DNA from 3 places in the Inediibacterium massiliense genome. Region 2 is predicted to be linked to each of the others. Evidence: riboswitches for the same ligand, from Rfam matches in the RefSeq annotation. Region 2 holds a riboswitch; each other region holds the start of a gene.

Region 1 (5,056 bases), on a different contig from region 2:
TAATTCTTAAAATTCTAAAAAATAAAAATACTATTTTGTATTTATGGTATGATATAAAACAATAAAGCAAAGAGAATAATAATGATTATAAACATTATTTTTAATTCGACATATTTTAATAAATTTAACATAGATTTAACAAAAATAATACAAAATAGTGTATTATAGATAAGGTGTGAATGCACAATAGAATATAGGAGGGGCATAAATGGAAATATTTTTTGGAGTACTTGGAGGATTAGGTTTGTTTCTTTATGGAATGACCATAATGGGAGATGGTTTACAAAAATCTGCTGGGGATAAGATGAAGAGAATCATCGAGGTACTTACAAATAACAGAATTATGGCCGTCATTATTGGATCATTAGTGACTATGATTATCCAAAGTAGTAGTGCGACTACTGTAATGGTAGTAGGATTTGTAAATGCAGGGATTATGAATCTTACTCAAGCTACTGGAGTGATTATGGGAGCCAATATTGGGACAACTGTAACAGCTCAGATTGCATCATTAGAACTTAGTTATATTGCTCCTGCTGTAGTAGGTCTTGCAGTAGTAATTTGGCTTTTTACAAACAATAAAAAGACGAAAAATATGGCAGAAATTTTTATAGGCTTTGGGATATTATTTATAGGTATGGATTTTATGAAAGAAGCTGTGAAGCCTCTTCGTGAATATGCAGGATTTAGGGACATGTTATTAAGCTTTGGCAGTGGTACTTTTACAGATTCTTTAATGGCCATATTTACAGGATTTTTTATTACTGCAGTTGTGCAAAGTAGTAGTGCTACTACAGGAGTTTTAATTGCTTTGGCGAGTGAAGGACTTCTTCCTATAGAGGCTTCTTTGCCAATTATATTTGGAACCAATATAGGAACTTGCGTGACAGCCATGTTATCTAGTATTGGGGCAAATCGTACAGCGAAAAGAGCTGCATTTATTCATTTTACTTTTAATGTAGTTGGAACGATTCTTTTTATGTTACTTTTTAAGAATGTAACAGTAGTTGTTGTACAGAAATTTTCTCCAACAGATGCAGCAAGACAATTGGCAAATGCTCATACATTATTTAATATTATGAATACTTTTTTATTGCTTCCATTTGCACCGTTATTAGTGAAATTAGCAAATAAGGTGATTCCTGTAAATGCAGCAGAGCAAAGAGATCAAATAGGTGTAAGCCATTTAGATGATAGAATGTTAGAAACTCCATCTATTGCTATTGTGCAGGTGATTAAAGAAATTTTAAATATGGGAGATTTAGTGTTAGAAAGTTATAAAACTTCTATGGAAGCTTTCTTTGCACAAAGTGAAAAGTTAGCAGATAAAACTTTTGCAACAGAAAAAATAATCAATAGAATGGAAAGACAAATTGCTGAATATTTAGTAAAGCTATCTAACACTCCTTTGTCTGGAAAGCAACATGAATTGATAGATGGTCTTTTTAATACCATTAATGATATTGAAAGAGTAGGAGACCATGCAGAAAATTTAGCAGAACTTGCTATATTTAGTTCAGACAATAGGTTAATGTTTAGTGAAAAAGCTTTTAAAGATTTAAAAGATATGCATGATCGAGTAATTAAGTCTTATGAGCAAGCAATACTAGCATTAAGAATAGGAGATGTAAATCTTGCAAGAAGAGTTGTAGAAAGAGAAGGAGAAATTGATCATATGGAAAAATTCTTGAGAGCAAATCATATTGCAAGATTAAATAAGCAACAATGTGCACCAAGTGCAGGAATTATATTTTTAGATATTATTAGTAATTTAGAAAGAATAGGAGATCATGCAGCAAAAATTGCTTTTTCAGTTATTGATTCAGTAGATAAAAGATAGACTTCTTTATATAAAGAAGTCTATTTTGTTGTAAAATTTCTACATAAATAATAAAATAGAAGAAGAAAACAATGTACTAGGGGAGGAGATTAACGTGAAACCTATAAAAATTATGACTACGAGTCTAGCAGATGTGCCAAAAGAATTAGCAAAAGAATACGATATTACAATACTACCACTTTGTATAAGATTTGGAGAGGAAGAATTTAAAGATGGTGTAGATTTACATGGAGAAGAATTTTTTCAAAGACTAAAAGATACTGGAGAAGTTTCACAAAGTTCTCAAATCTCTCCAATTATTTTTATAAAAGAGATGAAGGCTATTTTAGAAGAAGGATACCAAATCATTTTAATTAATGGTTCTTCTGGAGTAAGTGGTACCCATGAATCATCTATTATGGCTAAAAATGAAATAGGAAGCGAAGATATCACCATTATTGATACTTTAGCTTTATGTTATGGATGTGGAATGATTGTAGTAGAAGCGGCTAAAATGGCCAAGGAAGGAAAATCAAAAGAAGAAATTGTTAACAGGGTAGAAGAAATGAAAGAGAAGGTAGATCATATCTTTTCTGTAGATACATTAGATTATTTACAAAAAGGAGGAAGGCTGAGTCCTACAAAGGCTACTATAGGAAAAATTTTAAATGTAAAGCCTATATTAACTATAGAAGATGGAAAAGTAGAACCTTTTGATAAAGTAAGAGGAAGCAAAAAAATTATTCCAAGAATGATAGAGCTTGCACAAGAAAGAGGTCTTAAGAAGGGATCTGATTATATTTGTGTAGCTCATGGAGGAAATAAAGAAAATTTTAAAAAATTAAAGGAAGAAATCATAAAAGTATTTGAGCCTAAAAATATGATAGAAATGGAAATAGGATGTACCATAGGAACTTATACAGGACCAGGTTTATTAGCTATTTTATATATAAAAAATGAATAAATCAAAATCATATAAAAGTAATAATATGAAAAAAATGTTAAAAACATATTGTCAATAGTAATGATTTTATAATATAATGATTATAAAGATAATTAATAATAAAAAAAATTAAATAAAAATTCTTAATTCTGGGTGAAAAATGCGGGAGAGAATCCATAAAGGATCGCCGAAGGGACAAGCGAAAGATATTGCCTATCTTTTTGTGAAATTCTCAGGCTAAAGGACCGTATTTGGACGGAACTCTGGAAAGCTTATAAAGCATCAAAGGAGTATGATTTCAATTAAGGAGAGACTGTTAAGTTAAAGACAGAGACATATGGCAATTCTATATTTGTCATGTGTCTTTTTTGTATAAATGAAGAAACCTTTTCCTAAAATGAGGTGAAAAGATGAAAGAAACCATTATCACAAATAATCCTAAAGTTTTTGAAGGAAATCAAGGAAAAACGGATATAATCTATTTAGAGGATGTCCCTTATCTTTCAGTACTTTTATTGGCGAGAGATAAGATTCATAAAGGATATAAACTTTTGACACATCCTTTATCTGGAAGTGTAAAACCTAATGAAACACCTTACAAATCTATTGCAATAACCAAAGAGAAGGGAGAAGTAGATATAGATTCTATAAAAATAATAGAAGAAAGTATTCAAACGGTTCAAAAATTTTTAAGGACAAAAAAAACTCCTTGTTGGACAAAAAAAATTTTAAAGGACTTTCAACTGATCGATTATTGTTTGATTCAAAGTGCAATTGAAAGTATGAAGCAATTTTAGTAAAATTTCAATATGAAGGAGGTAATAAAATGGAAAACTTATACGATGTAATAATTATTGGAGCAGGGCCTGCTGGCCTTTCAGCTGGGCTTTATGCAGCAAGAGCAAAAATGAAAACATTAATACTAGAAAAAGAAAGAGTAGGTGGGCAAATTGTTACCACCAATGAGGTGGCTAATTACCCAGGGTCTATAAAAGATGCTACAGGACCTAGTTTGGTTGCTAGAATGGTTGAACAAGCAGAAGAATTTGGAGTAGAGAGAAAAAAGGATACAGTAATAGATGTAGATTTTACACAAAAGATTAAAGTAATTAAAGGAGAACTAGGAGAATATCATGCTAAAGCTGTCATTATAGCTAGTGGAGCAAAGCCTAAATTGATTGGATGCCCTGGAGAAAAAGAATTAACTGGAAAAGGCGTATCTTATTGTGCAACTTGTGATGCTGACTTTTTTACAGATCTTGAAGTATTTGTAGTAGGAGGAGGAGATTCTGCTGTGGAGGAAGCTCTTTATCTTACTAAATTTGCACGAAAAGTAACGATTGTACATAGAAGAGATGAGTTAAGGGCTGCAAAATCTATTCAAGAAAAAGCATTTAAAAATTCTAAAATTGAATTTATGTGGGATACAGGTATTGAGGAAATCAAAGGAGATGGAATTGTAGAATCTGTAGTGTTTAAAAACAAAAAAACTGGGGAAGTAACACAATATCATGCCAATGAAGAAGATGGTACTTTTGGAATATTTCCTTTTGTAGGATATCAACCATTAAGTGAAGTATATAAGGATAAGATACAAATGAATGAGGCAGGCTATATTATTACAGATGTAGAAATGAAGACAAATATAGCAGGTGTCTTTGCAGCAGGGGATATTAGAGAAAAATCATTAAGACAGGTAGTCACTGCAACAGCTGATGGAGCACTAGCAGCTGTAAATGCAGAGAAATACATAGAAAGTCATTTTGAATAATAAGGGAGGCGGGATTATGTTATCTGTAGACAAAGAAACTTTTCAAGGGGAGGTATTAGAAGCTAAGGGCTATGTTTTAGTAGATTATTGGAGTGATGGATGTGAACCTTGTAAAGCATTAATGCCTGATGTTGAGGAGCTTGCTAAGGAATACGAGGAAAAAGTAAAATTTACAAAGTTGAATACTACAAAAGCTAGAAGATTGGCTATATCTCAAAAGGTACTAGGACTTCCTACTATTGCTTTATATAAAAATGGAGAAAAGGTAGATGAAGTAACCAAAGAAGATGCAACAAAAGCAAATATTCTTTCTATGCTTCAAAAATATGTAGATTAGACAATAACTTGTAATAGGGGAATTACTTCCCCTATTGCAGGTTAAAATATAAAGGGAGGTGAATGATGTGCGCCTAGAGTTAGGAAAAATTAATATTTCAGATGTCCAGTTTGGAAGTACTACCAAAGTGGAAAATGAGACCCTATATGTGAATAAGGATGAGGTCATTAGTCTTGTGATGGAAGA
Region 2 (5,056 bases):
AATGTATTTAAAAAATAAAAGCTCTTGTACAGACATGATTTCTTCTTCATTTTCTTTATAAAATTCTATAACAAACGTATAGTATGATACAAAAGAATACAAACTTACAAAAATTTGTTTATCTTTTTCTTGATATAAAATATTTTCTATATTCTCTAATGCTTCTTTTGCCTCATCTATGCTATTATGGTTATCATTATTATTTTTTATATGATTGTCTTGGTTTTTTCTTTTGAATAGATGAAATATTTTCACCACATCCTTTTTGAAATTGAAAGAATTTTCTACTATATTATATCAAATCCTGCAAAACTGGCAAAGGTCTATTCATCTTATTTATTGAAGGATCTTTCTATATATTATACAATAGAACTAATATGATATTTGGGAGTGAGACCATTGATCAGCAATGAAATAGAAAAAAAATTAAAAGAGAAGGGATATAAACTAACTTACCAAAGAAAAGCAATATTAGAAATTTTAATCCAACATGAACAACAATTTCTAACAGCAGAAGAAATTTATATAAAAGTCAAAAAAGATCTTCCTCAAATCAATTTTTCTACTGTTTATAGAAACTTAGAAATTCTTGAAAAAATAAATATGATTCACAAAATCAATATAGAAAACAAGCCTTCTCAATATGAACTTATTTTACATGATGATCATCACCACCATGTCATTTGTAAAAGTTGCGGAAAAACTCAACCTATTCATTTTTGTCCACTCAAACAAATCATTGAATCTCTAGAAGATAAAGATTTTACATTGACAGAACATAAATTTGAACTTTATGGATACTGCTCTAATTGCACAAAAAAAAATAAGGAATAAGTCTATTTTCTGAATATTTAAACTTTAAACAAGCTATTGCTATTTTTTATATGAAGTGCTATCATTTTATCAAGCAGTCATGACTATTTAACTTTATTAACTTAATATTTTCGGATGATGATAATGGGAGAGAGATGCGAATGCATCCACCGAAGGGGTTAAGCTTTCAGGTAAAAGGACCGTTATCGGACGAGCCTCTGGAGAGACTCAGTATGAGCACCGAAGGAGCAAGCCATAGTTATATGGTGAATCTCTCAGGTAAAAGGACAGAGTATCATGATTTATATCATCATGTTCTAGAGGCCAAATCACATAGGATTTGGCTTTTATTTATAATTTATGCATTTTTGTATAAATTATAGTAAAAGTCTTCCTTTATCGTTTTTAAGTTTAAAACAAAAGGAGGAAAAATAATGGAAAAATTAACTTATCTTTTAAATCAAATCGATGCATTTGTATGGGGACCTCCCCTACTCATTCTTTTAGTAGGAACTGGTATTTATCTAACTATTCGTTTAGGACTGTTACAAGTCTTTAAATTACCCCTTGCTCTAAAATATTTATTTTCAAAAGATGATGATCATACTGGTGAAGGTGATGTATCTAGCTTTGCTGCTTTGTGTACAGCACTTGCCGCAACTATTGGTACAGGTAATATTGTAGGTGTAGCAACTGCTATTAAAGCAGGTGGTCCTGGTTCATTATTTTGGATGTGGATTGCGGCTTTCTTTGGTATGGCAACAAAGTATGCAGAAGGACTTTTAGCTGTAAAATACAGAGTTGTAGATAAAAACGGTCAAATGTCTGGTGGACCTATGTACTATATTGAAAGAGGTCTTGGAAATAAATTATTAGCTAAAATGTTTGCATTATTTGGAATTGGAGTAGCATTCTTTGGAATCGGTACCTTTCCACAAGTAAATGCCATTACAAATGCTGCAAAACTCACTTTAAATATGCCAATTATTGTTTCATCTGTGATTCTTACTCTTCTAGTAGCTTTGGTTACTTTAGGAGGAATCAAAAGTATTGCAAAAGTATCAGAATTAATCGTTCCATTTATGGCTGTATTTTATATTATTGGTTCTTTAATTATTCTTATTTTAAATATTGATTTAGTTCCTCAAACTATAGGACTCGTTTTAAAAAGCGCATTTACTCCTACTGCAGCAACAGGAGGATTTTTAGGAGCTACTGTAATGTTTGCTCTTCGTAATGGAGTAGCCAGAGGGGTATTTTCTAATGAATCTGGTCTTGGAAGTGCACCTATTGCATCTGCAGCTGCAAAAACAAAGTCTTGTGTTCGTCAAGGTCTTATATCTATGACAGGAACATTCTTTGATACCATTGTAGTATGTACTATGACAGGTTTGGTTCTTGTTTTAACAGGTGCTTGGTGTTCTGATGTTGAAGGAGCTGCCATGACCAATTTGGCATTTAGTGAAGCTCTTCCAGGACTTGGTCAATATATTGTTACAATAGGACTTATGTTCTTTGCTTTTACTACTATATTAGGTTGGAATTATTATGGCGAAAGATGTACTGAATATTTATTTGGAATAAAAGGAATCAAACCTTTTAAAATTATATATATTCTTCTTGTAGCTAGTGGAGCTTTCTTAAAATTAGATATGATTTGGATCTTAGCAGATATTGTAAATGGTTTGATGGCTATTCCAAACTTAATTGGTTTGATTGGATTAAGTGGAATCATCGTAACTGAAACAAAAGTATTCTTTGAACAAATGAAGCAAGAAAAAAATTCTTTACAAAATAAAAAAGCAGCTTAGAGAATGTACATTTGTACATTCTTTTTTTATAGAGTAAAATATATTTTTTTGGGTATACAAAGTAAAGATGCAAAAAATAATGAAGGAGATGCTTTATGTTTCAACATGACATTACATTAAAAGACAAAGATTTATTTGAAAAATATGTTTTTAGTTATCCATATGAAACCTCTGGACTTAGTTTTACAAGCCTTTTCATGTGGAGACAATTAAATGAGTTCAAATATGAAATCATAAATGATTTTTTATGTATTGGAGGAGTTAGTTTACTTAATATGGATAAAAAAGAACCCTTTGTTCTTCCTCCTCTAGCTGTAGGCAAATATGATTTGAATAAACTTTCTATCACTATGGATGAAATCAAAAAAAGGTTTGATCAAAAAGGATTCCCTTTTCAAATCAAATTGTTACCAAAGCACTTAATCCCTACATTTGATGAAGCTATGCAGGACAAGCTTATTTTTACAGAAGATCGAGTAAATTTTGATTATGTATATCTTACAAATGATTTGATAGAATTAAAGGGAAGAAAATATCATTCTAAAAAAAATCATTTGAATTATTTTATGAGAAATATTCCTCATAAATATGTTCCATTAACAAAAGATTTGATACAACATTGTCTTGACTTTAACAAACGTTTAATTGATTACAAAGATCTAAATTCTTTTTCAAATCATTTGATAGAAGCTGAAGAAATAGCTTTAAAAGAAGCTCTACTCAATATGGATCATCTTAATTGTAAAGGAGGGGCTATCTTAATTGACAACGAGGTGCAAGCCTTTACCCTAGGTGGAAAACTTTATAATGATACTATTGTTGTTCATATAGAAAAAGCAAATCCAACGATCAAAGGCCTATATCAAGCAATTAACAATGAATTTTGTAAAAATGAATGTATAGATATAAAATATATAAATCGAGAAGAGGATATGGGACTTGAAAATTTAAGAAAAGCAAAGCTTTCTTATCGACCTTATAAAATGGTTGAAAAATTTAATGTAACCTTCATATAAAGGAGGAAATTTATGTTTTTAAGATTTTTGAGAAAAGAAGATACTCCTACTGCAAAAAAATTGTGGGGATATGCTTTTGAAACAGATGAACCCTTTTATAGCTGGTACTTTGATGAAGTATTTTCTCCAAATCACTCATTAGGTATTTTTGAAGAAGACCAACTGATCTCTTATCTTCAATTAAATCCTTATACTCTTTCTCTAAATCACTCTTTATTTGAAACTTCTTATGTAGTAGGAGTCATTACATCCCCTGAATATAGAAATAAGGGAACGATGAAATTTCTTATTCCAAAAGCTATAGAAGAGATGAGAAATAAAAATCATTTTGTCTCTATTCTTATGCCTTTTGATACTACCTTTTATCAACCTTATGGCTGGGAATTATCCTATAGTCAAAAAAAGTATCAAATTCCTATGAGTATCATTGGGCATTTTAGTCAAAGAGAAAAAAAATATTATTTTAATGAAATCAATCTAGATGATGATTTTGAAAATCTAAATAATATCTATGAATCTTTTTTAAATGAATATCATGGATATATGAAAAGAAATAAAAAAAATTGGGACTTTATATTAAAAGATTTAATATATTATGGAGGGTACGCGTTTATTTTAAAAAATGAACAAAAAAAGCCTATAGGCTATATCCTCTATTTTATAAAAGATAAAAAATTTATAGTAAGAGAAATGTCTTATGAAAATTATACAGCAAAAAAAGCTTTATTTAGTTTTATATACAGTCATATTTCTCAAGCTACCCATGTAGAATGGTCTGCCCCTTTAGATGAATCTACCCATCTTTTTTTAAAAGATACCATACAACCTGAACCTACTAATCAAATCGGTATTTATCCTTTTATGTGCGCAAGAGTAATAGATGTAAAAGCCGCTATTGAACATTGTACTTTTCATCAAAATATAGACACAAAATTTTCTATTGAAATTAAAGACCCTTATGCTCCATGGAATGAAGGTATTTTTATGGTACATATTGAAAATCAAAAAGCTAATGTTCAAAAAGATAATCATATAAAAGCAGATTTGTCTTGTTCTATCAATACCTTCTCTCAACTTTTCTTTGGAGCTATTGATATCAATACAGCTATTTTTATGGAAAATATAAAGGTTTATAATCCAGAGGCTATCAAAAATTTTTCAAAGGTATTTTATCAGAAAAAAAATTATATCAATGAATACTTCTAAATAATAAAAGTCATAAAATTCGTCACCAATTTTCAAATTTGGAAAATATATAGAAACGCTCGAAAATAGCATTCCAAACTCGCTACGCTCAAACAGTGTAACGCTAAACATTTTCTTACTTATTCTATATTTTCACAAATTCTCAATAATTGTTCCTTATTTTTATGACTTTTCTAAGATAAACTTTATGGATAAAAAATAGAATCCTCT
Region 3 (5,056 bases), on a different contig from region 2:
AAATAATTTTGAAAGGAGAAAACTAAATGCAATCAAATGGAGAAAAATTTAAATGCAGTGATGGAAAGATTTACTGTTCTGTTTGTCTAAATGGTGCATACGGTTTTGTTTATAAAGCTAGAATCAAAAACACAAATGAAGAGATTTTTATATGTGATGAATGCGAAGCTGTATGGGAATCAGAAGAAAATATACTAAACAATCATTTTGAAGAATTTGAACAATATATGTACAAGAAAGGGTTAAAACCTTTATGGTCAGAGCTTAAAGACATTAAAGAAGTTTGGTATAAAAAGTAATTCTTAATTAAAACTCCTTAAGAAGTTTTTTGAAAATTCTTAAGGAGTTTTGATGTTCTGATTATTATTGCTTGTTTTTTTAAAACGATGAGAAAAATGTATAATAGAGATAATTAGACATTATAATAAAAATTTTATGTATAAGATTATAACTTAGAGGACCCTCTGTGCTGTAGTTAATGCGTTGTCAAACTTTAAGGGTAAGAAAATGATGTTTGGTAGTGACACATTCTTGCTTGATAAAAGTGGAATGAAACATATACTTGAAAGACATCATCCAAACTTCTGGGATGGTTCTGTTAAGAAGGCTCAAAGCTTCTTGAACAAGAATATGAGTATTGATGATGTATCTGATGCTGTTCATGAAGTTATGAAACAAAATCGTGATACATTGATTAACAAAGGTACTACTGGCATGTATCAAATTACTGGTACTGCCAACTGTGTTGATTATGTAGTAGGATTCAAGAATGGTAGGGTAGGGCAGTTTTAGAAGAGATTAAGGTTGGTGATAAATTTGTTTAAAATACAGTCATATATAAAGAGACCCAAAGTGAAAATTGACAATCTTTCAATTCTAAATCAAAATTTCAGTGATTATTTTGTTAGACTTGATGATAAAGACTCGTTTATGAGCATCATGGGAGACAAAGAAGGCTAGCAAGTCATTAAAGTGATCAGCTAAAATTCTAAAAGGAGGAAGAGTTTCAATGATTAATGATGCAGGGTTAACAGCAAGACAAAGATTAACAAAAGGTATTGTAGATATAAGAAAACAATTTGGAAGGAAGTATAATGAAGGAATGCTTCAAATGATAGATTATACTAAAACACTTCCACAATACAGTAAGTAAGAGGTGATAAACAATGGCTATTTTAGGACCTTATACAGGAGATCCTAACAAATCTGCAAGCTATTTATATGGTATGGTGTGCATTGGAAAGGATTAAAAGGATTTAAGGTAGTTCAAGGAGAATTAATCTATAAGCATAGATTCGGCGATAGAACGTGGAAAATTCCTAAATGTGAGAATTGTCATGAATTATATCATCCAATATTTACCTTTGATTTAAATGATCCTAAATTAAAAGATATAAAAATAGATGATTTAAATGAATTACCATTAATATCGTGTTTAAATTGTTCAACAGCTTGGGAACAACAAATATTTAAAATTGATGCTAAAAATAAAGAAGTTAAAATTTTAAGCACAAGAGATACTACAAAATGGATATAAGATGAAGAAAACAAAATTCTCGTACCTTTACCAGAAGTTAAGGTTAAGCTAGTGGAAATGGATGCTGAAGATATCCCTATTGATAGTGACTTATACTATAGTATTCTTGATGCACTTGGTGAGAAATATATTTGTAGACTATTGGGAGCACCAACATATATGAAGTTTCCTATTAACAGAGAATGTCCTGTTTGTAAAAAAGAAATGCAATATATTGCAACTATAGGAAGCCAATCATATGATGCAGAGAATGCATGATAATAAAAACAGAGTGCCAAGGAACGTAAGCGTCAATCCCATTATACATAGAAATTTATCATAAAAACAATTAAACTAATAACACCACAATAGCATAGTGGCAACTTGCTAGAGTGGTGTTGTTTTTTAGTCTTTTGTTTTTAATCTGATTTTATTAGATATTAAATATGACCATAGTAACAAAGCGTCTAACTCAACGGTGTTTTTGGTATCGATGTTTGGAAATTTTTCAAAAATATAGGTTAGATATTTGAATGGCTTGAGCCTATTTTCTGTAGCTGTTTCAATGATGCTATATCAAACGCCACTAGCGGTTGTACCTTTCGGTGAAAATAAGTATTTATTGAACTATCCCAATAGAAAAACCCAATTATAACCTACCATCATATGTCCTTGGATTTTTTTTTATGCCACAAATTTGTCTGTCTTTTGGGAGACATAGCTTCTGCTATGTCATGCGTTACCATAATGGCAGTTTTCTTTTCTTTTTTTAGAATTTTTCCTATATCATCTGATACGGCAAGTCGAGTTTGATAGTCGAGAGCAGAAAAAGGTTCATCTAAAAGTAATAGTTCAGGTTCGATTGCTAATGTTCTAATGAGTGCTACTCTTTGTCTCATTCCTCCTGATAGCTGGCTTGGGTAGTGATCTTTAAAATCTCCTAATCCATACACATCTAATAGCTTTTGAGTTCTAGCTTTTGTTTTTTCATTCAATTTATTTTGAATTTCAAGACCAATGAGTACATTATTCAAAATATTTCTCCATTCAAATAAATGATCTTTTTGAAACATATATCCTATTTCTTTATTGGAACCATTTACTGTTTTTGCATTTACTCTTACTTCTCCAGAAGAAGGTTTTAAAAGTCCTGATATGATAGAAAGTATAGTTGATTTTCCACAACCACTAGGTCCTACAATGGCTACCATTTCACCTTTATATACACAAAAAGATAAGTTTCTAAGAGCATGAGTTTCACGTTCTAATGTATGATAATGCATAGATACATTTTTAACCTCCACAATTTTTTCCATAGACAGATTCCTCCCTAAGCCGTAAAATCCGTATATTCTATAGTATTCAATATGAATCTATTTGTTACTTTATAGGAGAGGAATTGAATATAAAGAGAAAATGTACCCATCTAGTATATTAATTTTGTAATTTTAAATAAAAGCTACTTTTATACAGTAGCTTTTAAAAAAATAAACTGAACAAAGTCCAGTTATTTAATAAGTTTTAATTTAGCAATATCATAAAGATTTTCTTTTGTTACTGCTTCTACAGCATTAATTTTATTATCAATATTATCAAGTTTTATATTTATTTCTGTACGAAATTCAGTAAGATTTGCAGTTTGATCATGAACAACATCTAATTTTTTTTCGATACGTTCTTGACCTACTTTAAGATCGTTCACATCAGTTTTAATTGATTTAAGTTCATTTAGTATTTGTTGTAGCATTTTTTCCATATGAATCATCCTTTCAATACAAGGTGCTTATAATTATTTATATTTTACCATCAGAAAGGTTTTTAGTCACTAAAAAAATAGAGGAAAAAACTTATTTGATCGAAAAATATATACTATTGAAATTTTTAGAAAATTATATTATGATAATATTGTAATAAATTATGGAAGATATACAAATAAAATATAAGACTAGATGAGAATAGCGAGAGATATCTTTACTAAGATAGCCGAAGAAGCAATGTAAAAACAGCCATGTTTTTATAGAAACTTTCAGGCAAAAGGATCGCTATTTGATGGAACTCTGAAGAGTCCTATAGATGGACGCCGAAGGAGAAGAATAAGTTATTTAAAGCTCTCAGGCTATGAAACAGAGGAATATAATGGCATGTTTATTTAGTATGCCATTATATTCCTCTATTTTTTTGCTCTTTAAGAAGTTATATACATGAGCAATTCTAAGAGAAATATGCGAATTTTTTATTTAAAACAAAAATTAAAGGGGGAGGACTAATGGATCAATTAAAAGAAACACCTTTATTTGAGTGCCATAGAAAATATGGAGGTAAAATTATTGATTTTGCAGGATGGGCACTTCCAGTGCAATATGAAGGGATCAAAGTAGAGCATGAAGCAGTTAGAAATTTTGCAGGAATTTTTGATGTATCTCATATGGGAGAGATAGAAATCACAGGAAAGGAAGCTTCTGATTTTGTGCAAAATTTGATTACTAATGATATTTCGGTACTTAAGGATCATCAGGTTGTATATACTTTTATGTGTTATCCTCATGGGGGTATTGTAGATGACTTTTTAGTGTATAAGTTTGATAAAAATCATTTTTATCTCGTGGTGAATGCAAGTAATATACAAAAAGATTTTCAGTGGATGAAAGAAAATAGTACAGATTATGATGTGAAAATTGAAAATATATCAGAAGATGTATCTGAAATCGCCATCCAAGGACCTAATGCACAAAAAATATTACAAAAGTTAACGGATACAGACCTTTCAGAAATCAAATTTTTCTATTGTAAAAGAAATGTATCTGTTGTATCTGCAAATTGCTTAATATCAAGAACTGGATATACAGGAGAAGATGGCTTTGAAATTTATTTATCTAATGAGGACGTAAAGATGTTATGGGAAAAATTAATGGAAGCAGGAAAAGAATATGGATTAAAGCCAGCGGGACTTGGAGCGCGCGATACTTTAAGATTTGAGGTAGCACTACCCCTTTATGGAAACGAACTTTCAAAAGATATTACTCCATTAGAAGCGGGATTAGGCTTTTTTGTGAAACTGGATAAACCAAATTTTATTGGAAAAGAAGGATTAAAAAAGCAAAAATCTGAAGGACTCAAAAGAAAAATTGTGGGGTTTGAAATGATAGATAAAGGAATTCCAAGAAATGGATATGAGGTAATGGCTGAGGGTAAAACAATTGGTTTTGTAACTACTGGTTATGCAGCTCCTACAGTAAAGAAAAATATTGGAATGGCAATGGTGGACATAGAATATTCAAAGCTAGATACGCCTATAGAAATAAAGATAAGAAATAAAATATTAAAAGCGAAGGTTGTTAATAAGAAATTTTATCAAAAAAATTATAAAAAATAAGGAGGAATATAAAATGAAAATTATAGAAGGATTGTATTATTCAAAAGAGCATGAATGGGTGAAGGTAGAAGGAGAAAAAGCTTATATTGGTATTACTGATTATGCACAGAATGCATTAGGTGAAATTGTTTATGTAGAGATGCCAGAGATAGATGATGAATTTAGGA

Evidence for each region. Region 2 has a riboswitch for glycine ahead of BN2409_RS01070 (alanine/glycine:cation symporter family protein). Riboswitches for the same ligand answer to the same signal wherever they lie in the genome.
Region 1: it holds a riboswitch for glycine, as region 2 does, so the genes downstream of both, BN2409_RS10950 (GrdX family protein) here and BN2409_RS01070 (alanine/glycine:cation symporter family protein) in region 2, are expected to answer to the same signal.
Region 3: it holds a riboswitch for glycine, as region 2 does, so the genes downstream of both, gcvT (glycine cleavage system aminomethyltransferase GcvT) here and BN2409_RS01070 (alanine/glycine:cation symporter family protein) in region 2, are expected to answer to the same signal.

Annotation. Positions count from the first base shown of each region.
Region 1 is NZ_LN876587.1:511,056-516,111, forward strand. Features, by position in the region: gene BN2409_RS10940 (Na/Pi cotransporter family protein) at 209-1,840, shown strand; gene BN2409_RS10945 (DegV family protein) at 1,935-2,783, shown strand; glycine riboswitch at 2,916-3,020, shown strand; gene BN2409_RS10950 (GrdX family protein) at 3,173-3,559, shown strand; gene trxB (thioredoxin-disulfide reductase) at 3,589-4,533, shown strand; gene trxA (thioredoxin TrxA) at 4,550-4,870, shown strand; gene BN2409_RS10965 (glycine/sarcosine/betaine reductase component B subunit) at 4,938-5,056, shown strand, end outside.
Region 2 is NZ_LN876583.1:151,460-156,515, forward strand. Features, by position in the region: gene BN2409_RS01055 (hypothetical protein) at 1-255, opposite strand, end outside; gene BN2409_RS01060 (Fur family transcriptional regulator) at 400-834, shown strand; glycine riboswitch at 949-1,026, shown strand; glycine riboswitch at 1,030-1,106, shown strand; gene BN2409_RS01070 (alanine/glycine:cation symporter family protein) at 1,248-2,624, shown strand; gene BN2409_RS01075 (DUF2156 domain-containing protein) at 2,720-3,640, shown strand; gene BN2409_RS01080 (GNAT family N-acetyltransferase) at 3,653-4,846, shown strand.
Region 3 is NZ_LN876586.1:839,424-844,479, forward strand. Features, by position in the region: gene BN2409_RS07705 (hypothetical protein) at 27-299, shown strand; gene BN2409_RS17170 (hypothetical protein) at 619-792, shown strand; gene BN2409_RS17175 (hypothetical protein) at 1,010-1,153, shown strand; gene BN2409_RS07715 (hypothetical protein) at 1,232-1,537, shown strand; gene BN2409_RS07720 (hypothetical protein) at 1,589-1,795, shown strand; gene BN2409_RS17830 (transposase domain-containing protein) at 1,922-2,086, opposite strand; gene BN2409_RS07725 (ABC transporter ATP-binding protein) at 2,179-2,832, opposite strand; gene BN2409_RS07730 (hypothetical protein) at 3,024-3,272, opposite strand; glycine riboswitch at 3,466-3,568, shown strand; glycine riboswitch at 3,572-3,645, shown strand; gene gcvT (glycine cleavage system aminomethyltransferase GcvT) at 3,783-4,889, shown strand; gene gcvH (glycine cleavage system protein GcvH) at 4,903-5,056, shown strand, end outside.